2 regions of the Aestuariirhabdus sp. LZHN29 genome follow, and region 1 is predicted to be linked to the other one. Evidence: predicted binding sites of a transcription regulator. Region 1 holds the regulator's gene; the other holds the start of a gene.
The links. The regulator sigma-54, encoded in region 1, starts transcription at its own class of promoters, with help from an activator protein. The targets are predictions, from matches to a motif close to TGGCACNNNNNTTGCTNT.

Region 1 (7,601 bases):
TTATTGTTTTTGCGCGGTGTGCAGTTCGCGGTGACGAACCTGAACGTTTTGAATCTGACTACTAAAGCGTCGGGTCAGCTCTTCGCTGATGTATACCGAGCGGTGATGGCCGCCGGTGCAGCCGATGGCGATGGTCATGTAACTTCGGTTTCCCGCCTCGAATGCTGGAAGCCAGCGCTCCACAAAGTCACCGATATCAGCCAGCATCTGCTGTACCTCAGGTTGTTCTCCCAAAAAATCCCGCACGGGTTTCTCGAGCCCACTGAAGCCCCTCAGGTGCGCTACCCAATAAGGGTTAGGTAAACAGCGTACATCAAACACGTAATCGGCATCAATTGGTATGCCTCGCTTGAAACCAAAGGACTGGAATAGCAGTGCGAGACTGTCGTCCGTGCGCATCGCAACACGGGTACGAATCAGGTCGCGTAATTCGTGCAGTGATAGTGCGCTGGTATCCAGAGTCAGTTTTGCTCGATTCTTGAGGGGGGCCAGGAGCTCACTTTCGGCGAAAATGGCCTCTTCCAGCGAGCATTTGTCATTGGACAAGGGGTGGCGTCGCCGTGTTTCACTGAAACGCTTTAGCAGGGTAGCTGGGTCTGCATCGAGGTAGATCACCTCGCACTGCACGCCATTATTGGTTAGTTGGGCCAGTATCTCGGGGAAGCGTTTAAGGTCCGCGTGCATGTTGCGTGCGTCGATGCTGACAGCGGCATTTCTAAGTGACTGCTCGCTTGAGATCTCTGCGGCTAGAGACCCCAGTAAGCCTGCTGGCATGTTGTCCACACAGTAGTAGCCCTGATCCTCGAGCACGTGCAGCGCGCTACTTTTGCCGGATCCCGATCTTCCACTGATGATTACTAATCGCATTTTGCTGGTTCCACTTGCCGACTGGTGCGTGCCGCGCCCTGTTTCTGGTGTGGTGGGTGTTGACCGCGTAAGTCACTGAGCTGGCAGTATACCAGTTGCATTGTGGCAGGTCTGCGATTTGGGAGATCAGTCGAGGGGGGCGATCGCCATTTGATAGAGTTCGGTACTGCTCTGCGCGGCGCGCAGGCGGTTACGGTAGCTGGCATTGTCCAGCCGGCCGGCCAGAGCCTGCAAAATCGCCAGATGCTCGTTAGTCGCTTCGTTGGGGACAACGAGGGCAAAGATGATATCTACCGGGAGCTCGTCCATGGCGTCGAAATTGACACCCTCAGACAGTTTGAGCAGTGCCGCCACAGGTTCTGTACAGGAGGTGAGTCGGCAATGGGGAATCGCAATACCTTTGCCAAAGCCTGTGCTGCCGAGGCGTTCACGCTCAAACAGGCCGTTAAACAGCTCGTCGGCTGTTATCTCCTGCCCTGCCTGGGCGAGAGTTTCGGCAAGTGTTTCGAGTACGCGTTTTTTACTGCCGCCTTCCGCAGCGCAGAGGCTGCGGTCGGGGCTTAGGAGGGATATAAAATTCATAGCCAGATCTAATTAACGGGCGAGATTCTTTTCCTTGTGTTTCATGAGCTGGCGATCCAGTTTGTCCGACAGCATATCAATGGCCGCGTACATGTCTTCATGGACGGCAGTTGCGTGGATGTCCGCACCGCGGACGTGCAGATTGGCCTCCGCTTTTTGTCCCTCTTTTTCGATACTGAGGGTTACGTTGACGCTGGTGATGCTGTCAAAGTGTCGCTCAAGACGATCGACTTTAGTTGCTACGTATTCACGCAATGCTTCCGTTACATCAACATGATGACCACTGATATTGATTTGCATGCGTTTTCTCCTGAATGTTTGTTACATGATGTTGAGTCGACGTCGTGTCAGGCTCAAGTGTATGCCTCTGTTACCGATCATATCCGAGGCTCGATATCTCAATGTTGTCGCCAATCAATATAACCTATACCAGACGTTTCCTTTCGTTAGAAGGAGCAATTGATAATGACTCCCGGTATTTGGCAATAGTGCGGCGAGCAACCTGAATTCCCTGCTCAGCAAGCAAACCCGCTATCTTGCTGTCACTCAATGGCTTTTTTGGGTTCTCTGCGGCCACAAGCTTCTTGATAATAGCCCTGATTGCCGTAGAGGAGCACTCTCCTCCACTGGCGGTACTGACATGGCTTGAGAAGAAATACTTGAGCTCAAATATGCCGCGGGGGGTGTGCATGTATTTTTGCGTCGTTACCCGGGATATGGTGGATTCGTGCATGCTGACCGCTTCGGCGATATCGTGCAGTACCAGCGGTTTCATCGCCTCTTCACCATACTCCAGAAACCCGCGCTGATGCTCAACGATCTGGGTGGCCACCTTCATCAGTGTTTCGTTTCGGCTCTGCAGACTCTTGAGAAACCAGCGGGCTTCCTGCAAGTGGTTTTTCAGGTAGGTGTTGTCTGAACTGTTATCAGCACGTTTGACCAGCGAAGCGTAACCCGAGTTGATGCGGACTCGGGGCACAGAGTCCGGGTTCAGCTCGACGGTCCAGCGGCCGTTCACCTTTTTTACGGTGACGTCGGGTATGACATATTCAGGCTCGCTGCTTTGAATGCTTGCCCCGGGTTTTGGGTTGAGGGTCTGGATCAGTTCAATCGCAGCTTTGAGATCGGCCTCTTTGAGACGGGTTTTGCGCATTAATTGAGCGTAATCATGGGAGCCCAACAAGTTGATGTGTTTCTCAACCACCAGGGCCGCTGAACCCAGGTGAGGGGTGGTGGTGGGCAATTGGGCAAGCTGGATTAACAGGCACTCGCTGAGGGATCGAGCCGCCACACCGACTGGATCGAACTGCTGAAGACGGTGTAACACCGCTTCAAACTCATCCAGTTCAATGTCCAGATCCTCTTCGATGCCTTCCATCAGCTCTTCGCAGCTACAGCTGAGATAGCCATCGTCCTTGAGTGCGTCAATGATGGTAATGGCTATCGCCCGGTCGGTGTCGGACATAGGTGTCAGGTTAAGCTGCCACTCCAGATGGGACTGAAGGGTTTCTGAGGTGCTGGCTCGCGTGGCCGGATTGTACTCATCGTTGTCGGACGAGCCCGACCCCGAGGAGGGCGGCAGACTGGATTGATAAACATCATCCCAGGCGGTGTCAACGGGCAGATCTTCCGGGATATTGTCCTGCCAGTCGTCGGACATCACCTCATTTTCGTTGTTGGCACTGTCGGCGCTTTGCTGATCCTGCTGCTCAGCCTCTTTTAGGCCGTTGTTTTCAGCCTTGTTGTCGAACTCGCTACCATCTTTTGCGCTTTCTTGCTCGGTCGCCGCCTCATTATCGGAACCCTCTTCGGGCTCGAGCATGGGGTTGGATTCGAGGGCTTGTTGAATCTCCTGCTGCAGATCCAGGGTAGAGAGCTGAAGTAGTTTGATGGCTTGTTGCAGCTGAGGCGTCATCGTCAGCTGCTGGCCCATTTTCAGGACTAGGGATGGTTTCATAAATAATACAATGTCCGGTCCATAATCTGCGCATCACTCCCGTTGGGTTTTCCGGTCGCATCCTGCTCCGGCAAAAATCTTGCATGGTTCTATTATAGGGTTGAACGGGATGAATGCCTATATGCGAAATTCGTGTCCCAGATAAACGTCTTTCACTTTCTGGTTATTCATCACGGCCTCGGCATTACCCTCGGCGATGATCTTGCCTTCACTAACGATATAGGCAAGCTCACAGATATCCAGTGTTTCGCGAACATTATGGTCTGTGATCAGCACTCCGATGCCCTTGTCGCGCAGGTGGCGGATCACATCCTTGATGTCATTGACCGAAATGGGGTCGACCCCGGCGAAGGGCTCATCGAGCAGGATAAAGGCGGGTTCCGTGGCTAGCGCCCGCGCGATCTCTACTCGTCTGCGCTCTCCACCCGACAAGCTGATACCCTTGCTGTTGCGAATATGGGTGATGTGGAACTCCCGCAGCAGGGCTTCAAGTTTTTCCAGTCGCTGCTTGCGATTGAGATCCTTGCGGGTTTCCAGTATGGAGAGGATATTCTCGGTAACGGTTAGTTTTCGGAAAATGGAGGCTTCCTGGGTCAAATAGCCTATGCCCTGGCGTGCGCGGCCATGCATTGGCAGGCGGGTAATATCCACACCATCGATTAAAATCTGGCCTCCATCGGACTGCACGAGCCCGACAATCATATAAAAACTGGTGGTTTTTCCTGCCCCGTTCGGCCCTAGTAAGCCGACAATCTGGCTACTGGAGATGCTGATCGAAATATCTTCGACCACCTTTCTTCCGCGGTAACTCTTTGCCAAGTGAAGTGCTTTAAGGGTTGCCATGGGGATATCTACTGCTTGACTTTGGGTTGGATAATCATTTCGACACGGTTGCCGGCCTTGCTGCTGGAGCTTCCGCTCTGGGCATTAACCGCCTGGGTTGTCATGTTGTAGTGGATCGTTTCGCCGGTAAAGGAGTTGCCCTCCTGCAGCAGGCGGGCGTTCTTAAGTAATTTCACCTGATCGCTGGCAACGGAGTAGTCGATGGTATTGCCATAGGCTTTGATGATCTCCTTGTCGGCGGCAGGCTTCTCCCGGTAGTGGGCAGGATTGCCTTCCGCCACCATACGGGTGACATTTCCCTCCTTGGTGTAGAGCGTGATTTTGTCGCCGCTAATATGGATAGTGCCTTGGTTCATCGTCACATTGCCGGTGTAGATGGCTCGCCCAGCGCCTTCATCAATATCGGCAGTGTCCGCCTTGATTCGAATAGGTTGGGACTGGTCTTCCGGCAGGGCGTGGGCGACAGCGCTAAAGAGCGCGCTGGCTAACAGGCCGATAATCAAGGAGCTATTGGGCTTCATAGGTGCCTCTGACGTTGGACAGCAGTTGAACTTGGTCCTGGTTAAGGTTGGCTTTCATCCCCACCGCACGAGTCACGCCACTGGGTGTAGTAATGGTGACAGGTCGGTTGGTGGACGCCAGCTCCTGCCCAGAGTATAGGGTGATGAAATCGGTATCAAGGCGTCCCCGTTCACTACCATCTTGCGCCAGCACTCGCATCACCACATCATCCCATAGCTCCAGATCTTCGCTGCCTGGCAGCAGTTTTCCAGAACGTGCGCTGATGTGGCGCTCGCCGTCCGCCTTTAACAGTGTCATTCGTGGCTCACTGATCATCGTGGTGTCGTTGTGGGGGTAGTGGTTGACCTCCACGGCATTGAGTCGGTGGTCAAGGGCGCCATGTTCGTTGTATCGGGTTAGCTGGGCGTTTTGCATATAGAAGTCGACCTCCTGCCGCTCGCGAGGGTCAGTGTCTGGCGGAGTCAGGGCTTGCCGCAGGGGGGTGTTCTGGTAGAGGTAAAATCCCCCATAGGCGAGCAGTATGCCCCCTAGCAGTGCAATGAACAGCGCTCTCACAGATAACGGTCCAGTGCGTCCTGCAGTTTCCCTTGTGCGGCTAACAAGGCATCGCAGAACTCGCGCGCCGCGCCGTTACCGCCGTTGGTCTCGGTGACGGCGCAGGCGTGCTGTTTGACGAAAAAATGGGCGTTGGCAACAGCTGCCCCCAGTCCAACCTGCCGAATAACGGCCAGATCCGGCAGGTCGTCACCGAGGTAGGCAACCTCATCCAGCGTCAATCCCAGTGTGGGTAGCAACTCTTGCAGGGCAACCAGCTTGTCCTCACGGCCCTGGTAAACGTGGGTGATGCCCAGATTGGTGGCGCGACGTGCCACCAGTTGCGAGCGGCGCCCGGTGATAATGGCAGTCTCGATACCGGCCTGTTGCAACATCTTGATGCCTTGCCCATCAAGGGTAGAGAAGGCTTTCAGCTCTTCGCCGTTTTCACTAAACAGTAACTGGCCGTTGGTGAGCACGCCATCGACGTCAAACACCGCCAGGCGAATACGTTGTGCGCGGGCAGTTAGGTGGCTGAACATCAGACGACTCCCGCACGCAGCAAGTCATGCATATTGAGGGCACCTACGGGTTTGTGCGCAGTATCGACCACAATAAGGCCGTTAATTTTGCTCTCGTCCATGATATGGACCGCTTCGGCGGCGAGCACTCCCTGGGTGACGGTTTTGCAGTTGCGGGTCATGACGTCATCGATTGAGGTGGTTGCCATGTTGAGCTCGCGGTCCAGTGAGCGGCGCAGGTCGCCATCGGTAAAGACCCCGCTAAGGGCGCCATCTGTAGTGGTGATGGCGGTCATGCCGAGTCCCTTGCGGGTCATCTCCATGAGTGCATCACGCAGGGGGGTGCCCTCCACAACGATGGGCAGGCGCTCACCGCTGTGCATGACGTCGTCAACCTTGAGCAGCAAGCGGCGACCGAGGGTGCCACCGGGGTGGGAGAAGGCAAAGTCCTCGGCGCTAAAGCCGCGGCGTTCAAGCAGTGCAATGGCCAGCGCATCTCCCATGACCAGCGACACCGTGGTGCTGGAGGTGGGGGCAAGATTGAGGGGGCAGGCTTCCTGTGTTACGCCGGTGTTCAGGTTAACATTTGCCGCCTGTGCGAGGGCAGAGTCGGGGTTGCCGGTCATGCTGATCATGGGCACACCAAGCCGTTTGAGTAGCGGGATCAGGGTCACCATCTCGCCGGTATTGCCCGAGTTGGACAGGGTGATGACGACGTCATCGACGGTGATCATGCCAAGGTCGCCGTGACAGGCTTCGCCCGGGTGCACAAAAAATGCGGGGCTGCCGGTGCTGGCCAGGGTCGCAGCCATTTTGGTACCGATGTGACCCGATTTGCCCATGCCGACCACTACGATGCGTCCGCGGCAGTTCATCAGCAGTTCGCAGGCCGCCTCGAAGTCGCCGTCGATGCGTTGCAGCAGTTCGCCGATCGCTTCCTGCTCCATGCGCACCGTGCGCAGGCCTGACTCCTTGAAACTGGTTGGGTGGCTCATATTGCTATTACCATGGGCTAGAGAGTGAAGTACAAGGCGACATAATACGCACTATAACAGGCAAAGAGAATGCCGCCGCTGTAGCGTCCAATCCCCCCGCGGCGCAGTGCTAGCCACGCCATGGCCGCCAGTAACAGGGTCAGTGCGAGCATGCTGGCATAGTCGCGCAGCAGGATCTCGGTCTCGAAATGGGTCGGGGCGATCAGGCCCGGCATTGCCAGTACGGCTAACAGATTGAAAATGTTGGACCCTACGATGTTACCCAGGGCGATATCGTGGTGCCCCTTTAGAGCGCTGGCAACAGATGCTGCCAGCTCGGGCAGACTGGTGCCGATCGCGACGACGGTGAGGCCTATCACAAGGTCGCTGACGCCGAAAAGTAGTGCGATCTCCGTTGCTCCCCAAACCAGTGCTCGAGCACTGACCAATAACACGGTGAGGCCGACCAAAAGAATCGCCAGCGCTCGTGCCAGGGGAATATCGGGAATCTCATCGGCTTCATTGTCGGCGAGCTGCTGGTTCTCGGCAGCCAGTGGTGGTTTTTGCCAACGAAACAGCAGGTACAGGGTGATCGCCAGGCCCGACAGTAACAGGATACCGTCGACCAGGCCCAGGTGCAGGTCAAGCAAGCACCACCCTGCAAGCAGGGTAATGGCCACCAGAAGCGGAATCTCCCGTAATATGAGGGAATTTTTAACGGGCAGTGGTGCGATCAGTGCGGTGATCGCCAAAACGAGGCCGATATTGGCGATATTGGAGCCGATCGCGTTACCGGCCGCG
Region 2 (7,601 bases), on a different contig from region 1:
GACCCACCTCTGCGGGATCAATGGATTGATAATTATGAGGATCTTTCAACAAACCATCGACATGAATACCGGACTCATGGGTAAACACGCCTTCACCCACAACACTTTTCTGCCATCCCACCGGACGCCCCGAGGCGACCTCGACCAGGGCGCTCAAGTCAGAAAAACCTTTCAAATTAATTCCAAGGTGGCGCCCATAGAGTTTTTCCAACCCCATCACTACCTCTTCCAGCGGTGCATTGCCGGCACGTTCACCGAGACCGTTTACGGTGGTGTTGAGGTGAGTAGCGCCGCCCACAACCGCCGCGAGGGAGTTGGCTGTTGCCAGCCCCAGATCATCATGGGCGTGCATTTCCAATTCAAGGTCGAAACCTTTGCGCAAGCGACGAAATATTTTGCGTACCCCAAACGGCTCCATCACCCCCAGGGTATCGGCAAAACGTAATCTCAATGCACCGGCACGTTGAGCGGCATCGGCCACCCGCATCAAAAAGTCGGGGTCAGCACGGGAAGCATCTTCCGCACCGATACACACCTCGAGCCCCATATCCCGAGCGCAGGCGACATGATGAGCTATTTTTTCCAATACCCGCTCGGGTTCGACCCGTAGCTTATTGGCAATTTGCTGTTCCGACACGGGGATCGACAAATCAACCATAGCAACACCAAGATTGGCACACAGCGCCAGATCATCCTCGCGCATTCGGCTCCACACCAACAGCCGTGCATCGAGGCGCAGCGCGCTAAGGGCGCGAATGGCAGCCCGCTCCGCATCCCCCATAGCGGGAATACCCACTTCTAGTTCATGCACGCCCAGGGAATCAAGGCGACAGGCGATCTCCAGCTTTTCCTCGACAGTAAAGGCCACTCCGGCCGATTGCTCCCCATCCCTGAGCGTTGTGTCGTCAATCACTATGCTATCGAAAGCAGACATATGCGGCTCCTTCACCCTGCACCTACCGATGCCCGGGTGGTTAGTTTCATGCGTATACCGGTGCGAATGCCATCTCCGGATCGGTGATCGGCGCGCCTTTGTTCCAATAAGGGGATAGCTCCCGTAAACGCTCGATAATGCCCGGCATCACCGCGATCACATGATCAATCTCGGCGTCGGAGGTCTCCCTCGACAGCGAAAAACGGATGCTGCCGTGGGCCGCGGTGTAGGGAATATCCATCGCCCGCATTACATGAGAGGGCTCGAGCGAACCGGAGGTACAGGCCGAGCCACTCGACGCCGCGATCCCTTCGCGGTTAAGCAACATCAGAATCGCTTCTCCCTCAACGTACTCAAAGGCGATGTTGGCGGTATTCGGAAGGCGCTCATCCCCATTCCCGGTAACAAAAGCATGGGGTACTGTTGCCAATACCGATCTCTCCAGCCGATCGCGCAGGGCCCGCACCCGCGTATTCTCTTCCGCCATATACTGCTCAGCCAACTCGCACGCTGTGCCCAGCGCGACGATCGCCGCACTGTTTTCGGTACCGGCACGACGGCCGCGCTCCTGATGTCCCCCACGCAACAAAGGTCGGTAGCGGGTGCCCCGGCGCAGGTATAGCACACCAATGCCTTTGGGGCCGTGTAACTTATGCCCCGACAGCGACAGCATATCGATCGCCGTATGCTTAAGATCAATCGGTATTTTTCCCACCGCCTGCACTGCATCGGTGTGAAACATCACCCCCGCCTCTCGCGCCATGCGTGCCATCTGCTCTACTGGAAACAGGTTCCCGGTTTCATTGTTGGCCCACATCACAGAGACGATAGCGACCCGCGAGGATAGAAGCGCCTCATACTCGGAAAGATCAAGGCGTCCTAACCTGTCTACGGACAGGCGGTGAACGATATAGCCCTCCTTCTCCAATTGGTCACACAACGCCAAAATGGCCGGATGTTCAACCAGGGTTGTGATGATCTCATTACGATCGGGCTGCGCTCGCAGGGCGGACATGATCGCGGTGCTATCGGACTCGGTACCGCAAGAGGTAAAAATAATTTCAGTGTCATAGGCCGCGCCCAACAGGGACTGAATCTGTTCGCGAGCCTGCTGGACCGCTTTACCTACCCCATCAGCGAAGCTGTGCATTGACGATGGGTTACCAAACTGCTCGCTAAAAAACGGCAACATGGTTTCCAGTACTCGCGGATCAACGCGCGTGGTGGCGTTGTTGTCCAGGTAAACGGAGGTTGGCTTGGAAGTCATAATCACACCTCCCTATTAACGGTTTGGCCAGGATTGTTAACCGGTATCAGGCGTACAAACTCGCCCAGACTCTCTACCAGTCTTTGCTGCACCCAGCCTAGGGTTGCGCCCGCCATCTGGCACCCGCCACAGGCTCCCTGCATGCGCACAAATATTTTTTCGTCCTGCACCTCAACCAGTTCGATGTCACCACCGTCGGATTTCAACTGGGGGCGCACCTCTTCGAATACTTTTAGAATCGCCTGCACTCGCTGCACCAGGGATACTGAACCTGCTTGCTGTTCTGGTGCGGCGACCTCAACTGCCACAGGAGTTCCAGCCTCGGCAAGTACACTGCTTATAATCTCTTCAATCCCTTCATGGCATGAGGAGCAGCTTCCCCCCGCCTTGGTGTAGTGGGTGACCTGCTCCACGGTTTTCAGGTCGTGTTGACGCACTACATTTTCGATCAATACCGCATCGACGGCGAAGCACTTACACACCAGCGCCCCCTCCTCGTGATCATCCTTCCACACCTCTCCACGATAATTGGCAACTGCGGCCTGCAGGGCCTCCTGGCCCATCACCGAACAGTGCATCTTTTCCGGCGGGAGGCCATCCAGATAGTCAGCAATATCCTGATTACTCACCTTAAGTGCCTGATCCAGTGTTTTACCCTTAATCAATTCGGTCAGCGCGGAAGAGGAAGCGATAGCGGAGCCGCACCCAAAGGTCTGGAATCCCGCATCCTCGATAATTTCAGAGTCGGGATTGACCCGCAGCGTCAAACTCAGGGCGTCGCCGCAACTGATGGAGCCCACGTCACCAATAGCATTGGCATCGGGTACTGCTTTGGCATTTTTGGGTTCAAAAAAAAGCTCTTTTACTTTATCGGAGTATTCCCACATACCGGTTCTCCCATTTTTCTGTTAGCTCGCCGCAGCGAGGCTCTCTGGTAATAGTTGTGTGGTGTCGTTTTTCTTGGCTAATCTCTCAGGCCGCCGTTGATTTACTGCATCCGGAACAGCCAGAATTTTGATTTGGATTATCGAAGGTGAAACCTTTGCGTCCATCCTGCTCAACAAAGTCCACCTGCACTCCCTGCAAATGTGACGTACTTTCGTTATCTATAAAAAGCACCAAACCCTGACTCTCAAACACCTGATCGTCGCTGGTTGGGTTATCCTCCACCCGAATCAGATAACGCAGACCAGAGCATGGGCTCCCGACGACTCCAATCCGCAGCCCGGCGGTGCGACTATCCCGGGCAGCGAGCGCGCTGCGTATCGTGCTCAGGGCTTGATCAGTGAAATTCAACATAAGGCCCTCTCTGGTTTTATAGGCTTCACCAGTGGAAGAGCAAGGGCTATGCCAGAGGTCCAACGTCACTGCATAGTGCTGTTTTTATGGGTTTTTTTAACAATATGCATGAAGTGAGGGCGTCGTCTTGTCGGCTTTACGACAGACAGCACGACGCCTACGGGGGAGCAATGTCGTATTACCTACAACCTGGCCGTCGTTTTCTCGGTGGCCTGCTGCAGATACCGGGTAAAGCTGTTCAGCGGCTCTTCAATGATCTCCAGCGACATGCGGGCACAGTAACGCCGCTCTTTGGCCGTGGGTTGTTCGAGGAACACCCAGCCTCTTGGAGTAGCCGCTCCGTAACTGATTTCAGTAACCAGCATCCGCTCTGTATCGCGGTTCAAGGGTAGGCCCAACAATAGATACTGTTTGTTGTCACGATACTGTTTGAGCGCGGGAGGAATCGCGAATCCACCCATCAGCTCGGTCAGGTAATCCACGAAATCGGCATCAGAGGCGATATAGGAGGGCTCTGGATGAGGGCAACCCAGGGGCTTGAATAGCACCGGCCACTCCGGCTTTATCTGCTCATCCGTTATCTCCCGATAGTCACCCTGATAGCCCCGGTATAGCTTGTAGCGAAGTCCACTGCCCATGGTGCGGCAGACCCCCTTCACCAGCAGATGCTCCTGTGCCGAGTAACTATCCAACAACTGTGAATCCCGATTCAGGTCCACGACCCAGGGCGGTGCCAATGCCGCCACCGCATCGTGCAACTGCGAACGAGTCCAGGGGCGATCATAAAGGCGAGTGAGGAAACGGGCCACCGCTGCCTGCCCACGGCGCTGTTCAATATGCTGGGCGGCCCGTGAAAACTCCACCATCAGCCGCGGCATCATCTCCCTACCCTGATTCATCGCCAGGATCAGGCTGCGGTTATCGGCAGGTATCGCAGCGCCCGTTTCGGGGTCAACCGCGCCATCAAGGGCGCCCGGCCCGAGCAGGGGAACCAGGGCGCCGGAAGCGACCCCTTCGCGTAAGCGTTCGTAGTCGATCATCGGGTATTCTCCTGTGTAAGGTACAGGAGGCACTGCAAGAAGCTATCCAACTGCGGCACTGATGGCTGTCAACTGTGCGACACAATCCCCTCGATTGTTTACTGCTCGACAATCCTGCCCCTCCCAGCAACCAAGAATCAATAAGTTACGGTGGCACGACCCTTGCCCTCTACCCCGGGTGGTTGTTTAACCACACACCCAACTATCATCAGGAGAGAAACCATGCCCCAAGTAACCTTTAGTGCCAAAAGCGGCAACAAGACCGTGACCTATGCGGTGGCCGGCAGTCATACCGAAACCGTATTGAAACTGGCCCAAAAAAACGATATCCCCATCGGCTTCGATTGCGAGGACGGCAACTGCGGCACCTGTTGCGTCGATGTCGAGATCACGAGTGACACCACCCCGATGGGCGGCCCGCTCACCGACAAAGAGCAGCGCACACTGGTCGCCATTGGAAAGTTGAAACGTGCCGAGATCGAACAGATGGCCGTTGATGATCTCCCCAGCCCTCACCGACTGGCGTGCCAATTGATTCTGCGTGATGAAGAGGTGACGATCTCTTACTGATATCTCGCCCGCCTCACCTCTCGGGTGGGGCGAACTCAACACGCAGCGGTACCCATGCATTCGCATCCGTAACTACACCGGGTTGAAACTGGGCAGATCGTCTCCTGACCCTAACCGCCATTGCACCCGCGCTCACTAAAATCGATCTGTGAAGCGCCGGCGGTAGCGTTAAAGACAATGCGCACCCGACCCTGGGGCAGCGGCTCCACCTGCCATACAAATCCTCCACGAACCCGTTCAAAAAGCCCGGCAGGTTCAAACCCGTTCACCATCACCAGACGCTCGCCACTGCTGGCAATACGCTCCAGTCCGAGCATCGCATTGTGCATGGGTACCGGGCAGCGGCAACCGCAGCTATCGAACTCGATATAGGGCAGCCCATCGCGGATATAGCGAACAAAGGGCAAAGTCGCCCCAGCTAGGGTCAGGGAGATGGGGTTTAGAGGGTTAGTACTCATCGGTCGCTCCAAATCAATTCGGGGGTCAACAGAATAAAGCAAACACTACGCCAAGCCGGCACGGCAGATCGATCGATTACTGGCACTCCGCCACGATCCCCACGGACATCTCTCCCAGCGCCCGCCCCTGGGAGAGTTCATCAAATGCGTTTAGGCCCACCAACAGCACCCAACTGCAGTAGAGCGGTGCGGCCAACCAGATCACTCCTTTGATGCGCGCACTGGTACCTCGGCGAACACCGGTGGCAAACAGCACCGGCATCTCCGGGGGCGGCGCCATTCCACTACGAAGGATACGATACCCGTACCAACCCAGCCAAAGGGACAACAGCCACAACGCCCCTGGCAACCAGAGGGTAAAATAGAGCAGACCCAGCAGGGCTACCGGCCATCCCAGCAGCGTCTCGCAAGCCTGGGGGTCTAACGTAGCCAGCACCAAGCCTGGTATCGTCAGCAACAGGATCACCAGTAGTGGGGCTCCGTGATGCCGCAAGGCCGCTCCCCGTTCGGGAACTCGCCGCTCAGGGTATCCCGGCGGATGGGGGGCGGTGGGGGTCGGCTGCGAGTCACGGAGTGATTTATTCATAGATAGATCCTGTTACGCTCGACAGGGGCTGCCCGAAGTCCGGGATTGAAAGCGGGAAAACAGGTACCCCTGCTCAAAACACCCAGCCATCGATAGCATAAAGACCACCGACCACCAGATACTCTCCCTCTCCCTTAAGAAGAGCGGGAAATAGCGCATCGTAGCAGACCACCTTCTGCCGTGGCACCCGCACCCGCATCACGCGATCACCAAACTCGGAGGCCCGTTCGGCATCACGGGAAAAGGAGTTCAGGTTATTAAGCAACAGCACGGGACTACCGCTGGCATCCACCCCCACCTGCTCCAAACCAGCCGCCCTGTTTACCCCGCGATAGAGGAGCAGGTGATCGCTGTCGCCCAAAGCCAACTCGTACTGGCAGTAGCTGTACAACAGGTCTATCTGCGATTCCAGCGCATTTGTATTGTAAAGACCTCGTGCTCGGGCCTCTATATAGCGGCGATAGGTCTCACTGCTTAAATCACGGATAACGCCGCTGTGATAACGGGGAAGTAAGCCAAAGCGTGATTCGACCCAGGCTTTCATTACCGCGCCCTCTCGGCCATCGGTATCAAACCGCCAGCCGCGGATTGTACGCTGCCAGTTCGCCTTTGGGCGTCCCCCCATCCCCGCCACAAATCCCGCCGCCGCTGGATCATTGAGTGTGAAGTGGACGTCCATGTAATCAATGAACTGCTGCGCCCTTTGCGCCTGCTCACTCCATCCAGCAAGACAGGAGAACAGGCCCGGGTACAGCGCATCAACCCCATCGAGTCGAAGGGGTGCGGGTTGCAATTGAAAGGTCAGGCTACCGAGGATTTTTGCTGGCAGGTTGCAGCGATTGATCGGCAAATAACAACCGTCGGGCAGGCAACAACTACTCACCGGTGCACCCACCACCGTTCCGCTGGCCATTCCAGCCAGCAATCGATATTCGCTGTTTTTTCACCATCATTTTCCAATCTGACTCGCTCTGTCGCCGTGTAAGAAAACGGGCTTTGTCGTCATTAACCCTACAGGATTCGCGGCTTTGTCGCATACCCACCAGAGAAAAGCGGCCTCACAAAAGCACAAAAAATTATGATTTATTCATCATAAATCAATTAGTTAAATACATTTTGAGCAACTTGGCACAAGCGTTGCGATATACCGGTTGGACCTCATTGGAAATTACGTTGCTTGAAAGGAGAGTGAACATGACACTGCGTCAATGTGCAATTTACGGTAAGGGTGGTATCGGTAAATCCACCACCACCCAGAACCTCGTGGCCGCCCTGGCCGAGGCAGGAAAGAAGGTAATGATTGTCGGCTGCGACCCCAAGGCAGACTCGACTCGATTAATCCTTCACTCCAAAGCCCAGACCTCCGTGATGGAAATGGCTGCCGAGTTGGGCACCGTTGAAGACCTGGAACTGGAAGATGTGCTGCAAGTTGGCTACCAGGATATCA

Region 2: the regulator sigma-54 is predicted to act here: its motif matches at 3,537-3,554, upstream of ACP3PW_RS02975 (HesB/IscA family protein).

The regions. Positions count from the first base shown of each region.
Region 1 covers NZ_JBNIEU010000002.1:196,361-203,961, forward strand. The annotation lists gene rapZ (RNase adapter RapZ) at 1-867, opposite strand; gene ptsN (PTS IIA-like nitrogen regulatory protein PtsN) at 994-1,449, opposite strand; gene hpf (ribosome hibernation-promoting factor, HPF/YfiA family) at 1,462-1,749, opposite strand; gene ACP3PW_RS07575 (RNA polymerase factor sigma-54) at 1,874-3,406, opposite strand; gene lptB (LPS export ABC transporter ATP-binding protein) at 3,524-4,249, opposite strand; gene lptA (lipopolysaccharide transport periplasmic protein LptA) at 4,258-4,770, opposite strand; gene lptC (LPS export ABC transporter periplasmic protein LptC) at 4,757-5,326, opposite strand; gene kdsC (3-deoxy-manno-octulosonate-8-phosphatase KdsC) at 5,323-5,847, opposite strand; gene ACP3PW_RS07600 (KpsF/GutQ family sugar-phosphate isomerase) at 5,847-6,821, opposite strand; gene ACP3PW_RS07605 (calcium/sodium antiporter) at 6,839-7,601, opposite strand, start outside.
Region 2 covers NZ_JBNIEU010000001.1:621,268-628,868, forward strand. The annotation lists gene nifV (homocitrate synthase) at 1-934, opposite strand, end outside; gene nifS (cysteine desulfurase NifS) at 981-2,201, opposite strand; gene nifU (Fe-S cluster assembly protein NifU) at 2,204-3,088, opposite strand; gene ACP3PW_RS02975 (HesB/IscA family protein) at 3,174-3,500, opposite strand; gene ACP3PW_RS02980 (SIR2 family protein) at 3,683-4,540, opposite strand; gene ACP3PW_RS02985 (2Fe-2S iron-sulfur cluster-binding protein) at 4,763-5,110, shown strand; gene ACP3PW_RS02990 (hypothetical protein) at 5,221-5,568, opposite strand; gene ACP3PW_RS02995 (hypothetical protein) at 5,645-6,154, opposite strand; gene ACP3PW_RS03000 (NAD(+)--dinitrogen-reductase ADP-D-ribosyltransferase) at 6,228-7,079, opposite strand; gene nifH (nitrogenase iron protein) at 7,349-7,601, shown strand, end outside.